DNA from 3 places in the Lysinibacillus pakistanensis genome. Region 1 is predicted to be linked to each of the others. Evidence: a T-box and tRNA genes for the amino acid it is inferred to sense, from the RefSeq annotation. Region 1 holds a T-box; the other regions hold tRNA genes.
What was found. The T-box of region 1 lies ahead of serS (serine--tRNA ligase). A T-box ahead of a tRNA ligase gene usually reads a tRNA of that ligase, here a tRNA-Ser.

Region 1 (2,209 bases):
TCAGGTTGACCATATGCCTTTATTAACTGATCTGGTGTTGAGCTCATCGTGATTCCCTTGGGAAGCTTTCCGGAAAACGGAGCTTTAATTCTGTCATCCGACCCGGGCGCAAGAAAATGTATGGCGCCAATGATCCATTCATCTTGATCTGTATATTTGAGTCCAGTCAGATCATTTATTTTGGGTGCGCGATAAATATCGATGCGTATTGATGTTTTCACAGACCAGATAATATCGTCTTTGAAATAGCTGTTCGGGGTTGGCATTCGCTTGACACCGAATGATTGCAGCAAAGCTTGAATATTTCTGGGATTATACGGATGGCCAAGCATTTCAATAAGCAATTCAGATGGTTCTTTCATGTGTATATCCACTCCTTTCGCTTCATGTAAGAGACACAACGTGATGAAATCGTAGTATCCTTGAGCGAACTTTTTTCTGATAATACCATCCCCCGTCTCGATGCCAGGGTAAAATAGTTGGCTCTGTATTAATCCTTATATTCTACATTGCTAACAATTCCCCCTTTTTCTACTATACTGCGCAGTTATACAAGTAGGGGGTGAACAGTTTTGCGGACGGGATCAAGTCCCACGGGCCAGACGTTCTACCCCGACTACTGTAATAATAAGACCTATAAGAAAATGGTCAACCAGAAAAATCTGGCTAACCTTATATTACCAACAGACCATAGTGGAGTAACTTGAAAGGTATTAAGGTATTTGGTTTTTCTGTTAAAGTATAGTTGAGATTGTGAAGGATTGTCCTTAAACTAAACAATAGAAAGAGACTTAAAGGGGTATTCTAGATGGATTATAACTTTATTGAAAACATTCAATCGTTTTATTCTGACCTTTCCATTGAAGACTTCGGGCTCCTCATATTAAAACAGTCGGTAAAAATGGTGAAATTCGCTGAATATGAGGGGAAATTATCTTAGCGTGAAATGGTCATTTATTGGGTTGTGCATTTCATCCGGAATTAAACGTGATTCAAGAATTCTAGAATATTTTGTATCCTATGGTATGACTTGCGAAATCTGTTTTCATATAGTACAGTATGGTTAAAATTTAAATAACTGAACACGATGATGGGAAGTAGTAGCAAGCACGTTTTTTTAAGAGAGTCAGCGGTTGGTGGAAGCTGATAGAAGCACTTGTGAATCCGTCCTGGAGTTGCACAGTCGAAGTAATGTAAGTAGGCTGTAGCCGGCTGAAATGCCGTTATGAAATAAGTGGATTAGGTATATGCCTAATCAATTAGGGTGGCAACGCGGGTAGCTCTCGTCCCTTCTTAGGGATGGGGGCTTTTTTGTGTTTATTTTGATTCAAAGCGGAGCTATTCGAGTTTAGCTTGCAACGCAATTACACCAAGACTTAATGGATGCAGTGTCATTAAACTACTGGAGGTATGACTATGTTAGATATTAAACGCGTACGCGATAATTTCGCGGAAATTAAAGAAATGCTATTAACACGTAATGAAGATTTAGGCAACTTAGATGACTTTGAGGATTTAGATGCAAAGCGTCGTGAGTTAATTGCTAAAACAGAAGAATTAAAAGCAGAACGAAATAAAGTATCTGAACAAATTTCAATTATGAAACGCAACAAGGAAAATGCAGATGAAGTTATTGCTCGTATGCGTCAAGTAGGCGATGAAATTAAAGAGCTAGATGTTCAACTAAATGATGTTGAAGAGCGCTTTAAAGATATGATGATGCGCTTGCCAAACATTCCACACGAATCTGTACCAGTAGGGACAACAGAAGAAGACAATGTAGAAGAATATACTTGGGGTGAAATTCCAACATTTCATTTTGACATTAAAGCACACTGGGATCTTGCTACAGATTTGAAGATTGTTGACTTTGAACGAGGTGCAAAAGTAACAGGTAGCCGTTTCTTATTCTACCGTGGTCTTGGAGCTCGCTTAGAACGAGCACTGATGACTTTTATGATGGATTTACATGCAGAAGAGCATGGTTATGAGGAAATGCTGCCACCTGTCATTGTTAATCGCGATAGCTTAACGGGTACTGGAAACCTTCCTAAATTTGAGGAAGATTTATTTAAATTAGAGGAAACAGATTATTTCATGATTCCAACAGCAGAGGTACCTGTAACAAACTTCTATCGCGATGAAATTTTACTGGCTGAGGCTTTACCACAAGGCTTTGCTTCTTATAGTGCGTGCTTCCGTTCAGAGG
Region 2 (2,209 bases), 140 kb from region 1:
TAAATTTCCCATAAATCCCTTTAGACGGATCATTTTTTACTTTCTTTGCATGCCTATATATATAAAGAACTGTCAAAATATAAAAAACACAGAAAACGATAATCCGATAGGACATTCCCGAATACATTGGTAATTCAGCTATCGTTTGAGCAACGCCAATATTAAACGGATTCGTAATTCCTGATGTAAAGCCAGTAGCTAAAGTTCCTAGTATCACTATCGCAAACCCTGTAATAGCATCCATTCCTAATGCCATTGTTAATGGAATAACGATCGCAATATAAACAAGTGTATCTTCAGCCGAACCTATTAAAGTTCCTAAACTAGCAAAAATTAAAACAAGAATTGGTATTAATACATACTCCTGCTTCCCAAATTTACAAGCCATTACTTTAATAAATGAATCAATGGCTCCTGTTTTTTGCATTATCCCTAGCGCTCCACCAAATAAAAAAACAAATAAAATAATAGATGCACCTTCAAGCATTCCTAAATGAACACTATTAAACATTTCAAGAAAACCAACAGGATTTGACTCGATATAGTGAAATGATTCCGGATCTACAACCATTCTCCCGTTACTCTCTATCCGATCATACTGACCTGCTGGCAAAACGTATGTTAGTATTGTCATCGTGATAATGATGATAAACATTAAAACAAACGCATTAATCCCCTTTATTCGTGACACTTCTACCTCTTTTTCTTGGTGCTGGTTCGCCATGCACTTCACCCCTAACGAAAAAATGTAGTATAGAAAGCTTTCCAATTGCGTTTGAGACATTTACAATATATACCCTAATTCAAACTATTTATTGTAGCTATCACCACCTGATTTTCCACCAAACGGAAAAGTATTCTGTTTAATGGAAACTTTATAAACAAGAATAAAAAACAAAAATTAAAATGTCAATATTTTTAGATAATTCTGTACAATAAAATTATTATTCTTCTACTAAGTTGGCTTCTCCCCATAGAAAAACCACTTCAAGGGTTATAGGGCAATAAAAATTTAAAAAAGTCGATTTGCATCACATTTTTTGTGGCAAATCGACTTTATCAGTACCTCCAAGTTTATAAGGAGACCTTTTAATAACACGTTAACATTTTATTAAGTGAGGATAACAGGAATCGAACCCGTAACCCCTTTTCTATAGGGATATGCAGCCCTTGCATTCTTCCTCATAATATATAATTTTTGATTGATTGATGTAGTATTACATTTTTCTCAGTCCCTTTTTACTAGTTTGAAATCACATTTCTCCTACATAAGGTTTTATTTTAAACGATTAGGAATGACTTCTTCTTGTAACCAATGCTCGCTTGTTTGAACATGATCCATTCTGACAAATTTCCCCAAATTGGATTGGAAATCATCGTAATGGAATGAACCAGCATTTCTAATGACATACCCCTCTTGTTCACCATCAAACAGTGATATACCCGTAAATGTACGTTTTATTTTTTCTTCATCGAAAATCCCTCGATATAAAACAGGTACCGTTTCAATACCTAACTCAGCGGCAAAGGCAATCGTCTCATCCCAGCTCAAACAAATATTATCTTCATTCCAAATACTAAACAAATAAAAGTAGCTTGTTAACGCTTGATAATAAATGGAATGCTTGGCGTAAACATTTTCTCCACATAATCGCCAATCATTTGGAATCCTATACGCAAAACTCGCGTGAAATGTTTTTACCCAATGTCTAGAGGGATGGTTGGCTGAATTGATACTTCTAGCATGCATATAGTCTCTGTATAGGGTTGTGCCTTCCCCATCTAATTTTTCAGTGACAACCACTTCTTTTCCTAAAAAGTGATTCACGTTTTTAGCAACTTTATCATCATGGGTATAGCCCCTGCTCCAAGGTAAATGAAAGCTTCTTGGGTATTTTTTTAATTTCGACATATCATCACTTCCTTTCCCTATTATTTATTTAGCAAATTGATCTGCCTCACGGAAAAAGTAAAGCCTCGTTAATAAATCACCATCTAATAGATGATAAATTTCACTGCCACCTCTATCGCCCCCATACTGTATTAACATATGGAATTGCACTAAATAAACGACCTTTAAAACAAAGTTCTCCTCAAAGCCCAACTCTAATAAAAAATGACAAACCAGTTGAGCAGATACATTTTCATGTCCAAAATAGCCATATCGTTGTTGCAATGGTTTATATTTTTTACAAAATGGCTTACCGAC
Region 3 (2,209 bases), 300 kb from region 1:
CGATCATCATCTACAATAAAATACCTCATTTAAGTCTCTCCCGTTTGAATAGTTTGTGTAGGAACTGTAATTTTAAACATTGTGTTTTGATTGTTTGATTCAACGGTTATGAAGCCATTTAATTTATTTACTAATTCAGCAACATGCGAAAGTCCAATACCGGTTGCGGCGACACCTTCCATATTGTATTTAGTGGTATATCCAGGCTCAAAAATAATAGTGGTATCACCTTGTGATATGCCTTTTCCATTATCACAAACTGTGATTACAATATCATCCAGTTGTTGTTTAATGGCAATAGAAATAACACCTTGATCTTCAATAGCTTCAATAGCATTTGCTGTTAGATTGTTTAAAAGTGCTAGTAATGCAATATGTTCTTTTGTTTGAAAGTCCATATCTATACTTACTTTAAAGTGAATTTCCTTTCCCAATAGTTCGCTGTACTTTCTGTTACCATCCTCAATATAATGTAATAATTCTGACATTCTAAAGGGGCCAAAGCTCTTTTCGCCTACAATTTTAGAAATTCCTGCATAGATACGTTGTGAATCCTTTTTTACTTCATGAATTTCCTGGGCAATATGCAAGGCCTGTAAGCTTTCAGTCCGATAGCCTTGCGATTTTAGCTGTCGATATAAATCAAACCCACTAGCAGTAATTGTTTCTATATGATTCATAGATTTTTTTAAATAGAGCGTTTCAACATATAAATCAGACCCGATAGTAAGCATTTCTTGCACACGTTTTTTTTGTTCAGCAATTAAAATGGAGCTATAAACACCCACTACAAAGAAACTGCGTAATAAAGCAACGGCTAACAATATAAGTAAATCATGAACGAGTAAAAAAGTATAAGAATTAACAAGAAAACGAAATAATTGCTCAGCTAAATTACTTATTACTTCACTAAATGCAACTAATAATCCAAGCATTAGCGGTTTTTCTCGATAGCGATGGATATTTAAAATTTGTAGACATAATGCAAAAAGTATATAAAATGCTGCAGCTGGTAAATGTAAAAAGATGCTATCTATTAATGATACATCAGGTGTCGTAGAAGTTATAATGACTCTAAAAGCTGTTGTCACAATGCTGGTTATAATACCAGCTAATATAAAAGGCGTTGGTCTAAGAAGCGTACATAGAAAGAAAACAATAGTCCCTAATCCAAAGCGAAAAGTTGTATTAGCAAATGGCATTATTTTAATCTCACTACCAATAGCAGTTAATATAGCAATTAAAAAAATCCAAGTGAGGGAAGCACGAGAAATTAAATATTTTGAGTGCATAAAAATCCTCCCTTAATAATGTAGATATTTAATTTATCTTCTCCTTAACAATAAAAAAATACCACAACCTTTGTGGAAGTGGTATCTGTATGTATTATGTCAATTTTTTAGGCAAAAAAAAACGGCTACAGATGTAGTCGGAATTTAAAAACTGGAGGAGGTAGAGGGATTCGAACCCCCGCGCGGTGTTACCCGCCTGTCGGTTTTCAAGACCGATCCCTTCAGCCAGACTTGGGTATACCTCCATATTAACCTGATGTCTTATCGACAAAAATTAATTTATCATGTTTTGTATTCCACGTCAACTAATTTTTGAGATTTTTATAAAGATATTGTTGAAAAATGTTTCCACATAAATATTATGTGCATTAAGTTGCAATTTATGAAAACAGTCAGTATACTAGTTATTGCCGTGCTAGGTGGGAAGGTAGCGGTGTCCTGTAACTCGCAATCCGCTCTAGCGAGACTGAATTCCTTTTTTGAGGCTGTCCGTATTGTTTGGTCTGCCTTTTGCACGTAGTGTTGACGATTGGGTCCTGCGCAATGGATACCCATGAACCATGTCAGGTCCGGAAGGAAGCAGCATTAAGTGGTCTTATTCATGTGCCGCGGGGTTGCCTAATCTGAGCTAACGACAAGAGTAACGCTTATGTGCGGCTGTCAAAGAAAGGTGCACGGCATTAAATTGCCAACTCAAACGCATCCGTCTATATTAGGCGGGATGCGTTTTTTTATACATTTTAACAGGTGAGAAAACTTTGTATGATCTTATCTTTGTATGATCTTATCTTTGTATGATCTTATCTTTGTATGATCTTATATAGAAACTAAATGAATCTAAAACAACAGTGTATTGCTTCAATTTTATTGAATTGATAACACTATTATTAGACAAATGTTATAATAGAACTATTCTA

Region 2: it has a tRNA-Ser gene. The T-box ahead of serS (serine--tRNA ligase) is inferred to sense a tRNA for this amino acid. The anticodon was not compared.
Region 3: it has a tRNA-Ser gene. The T-box ahead of serS (serine--tRNA ligase) is inferred to sense a tRNA for this amino acid. The anticodon was not compared.

The regions. Positions count from the first base shown of each region.
Region 1 is NZ_CP126101.1:5,000,626-5,002,834, forward strand. Features, by position in the region: gene QNH24_RS24890 (hypothetical protein) at 1-362, opposite strand, end outside; gene QNH24_RS24895 (hypothetical protein) at 809-940, shown strand; T-box leader at 1,079-1,294, shown strand; gene serS (serine--tRNA ligase) at 1,417-2,209, shown strand, end outside.
Region 2 is NZ_CP126101.1:5,137,037-5,139,245, forward strand. Features, by position in the region: gene QNH24_RS25655 (YfcC family protein) at 1-724, opposite strand, end outside; tRNA gene QNH24_RS25660 (tRNA-Ser) at 1,117-1,184, opposite strand; gene QNH24_RS25665 (RNA ligase family protein) at 1,277-1,912, opposite strand; gene QNH24_RS25670 (AAA family ATPase) at 1,937-2,209, opposite strand, start outside.
Region 3 is NZ_CP126101.1:47,296-49,504, forward strand. Features, by position in the region: gene QNH24_RS00200 (response regulator) at 1-29, opposite strand, end outside; gene QNH24_RS00205 (ATP-binding protein) at 30-1,292, opposite strand; tRNA gene QNH24_RS00210 (tRNA-Ser) at 1,445-1,537, opposite strand; RNA gene ffs (signal recognition particle sRNA large type) at 1,703-1,970, shown strand.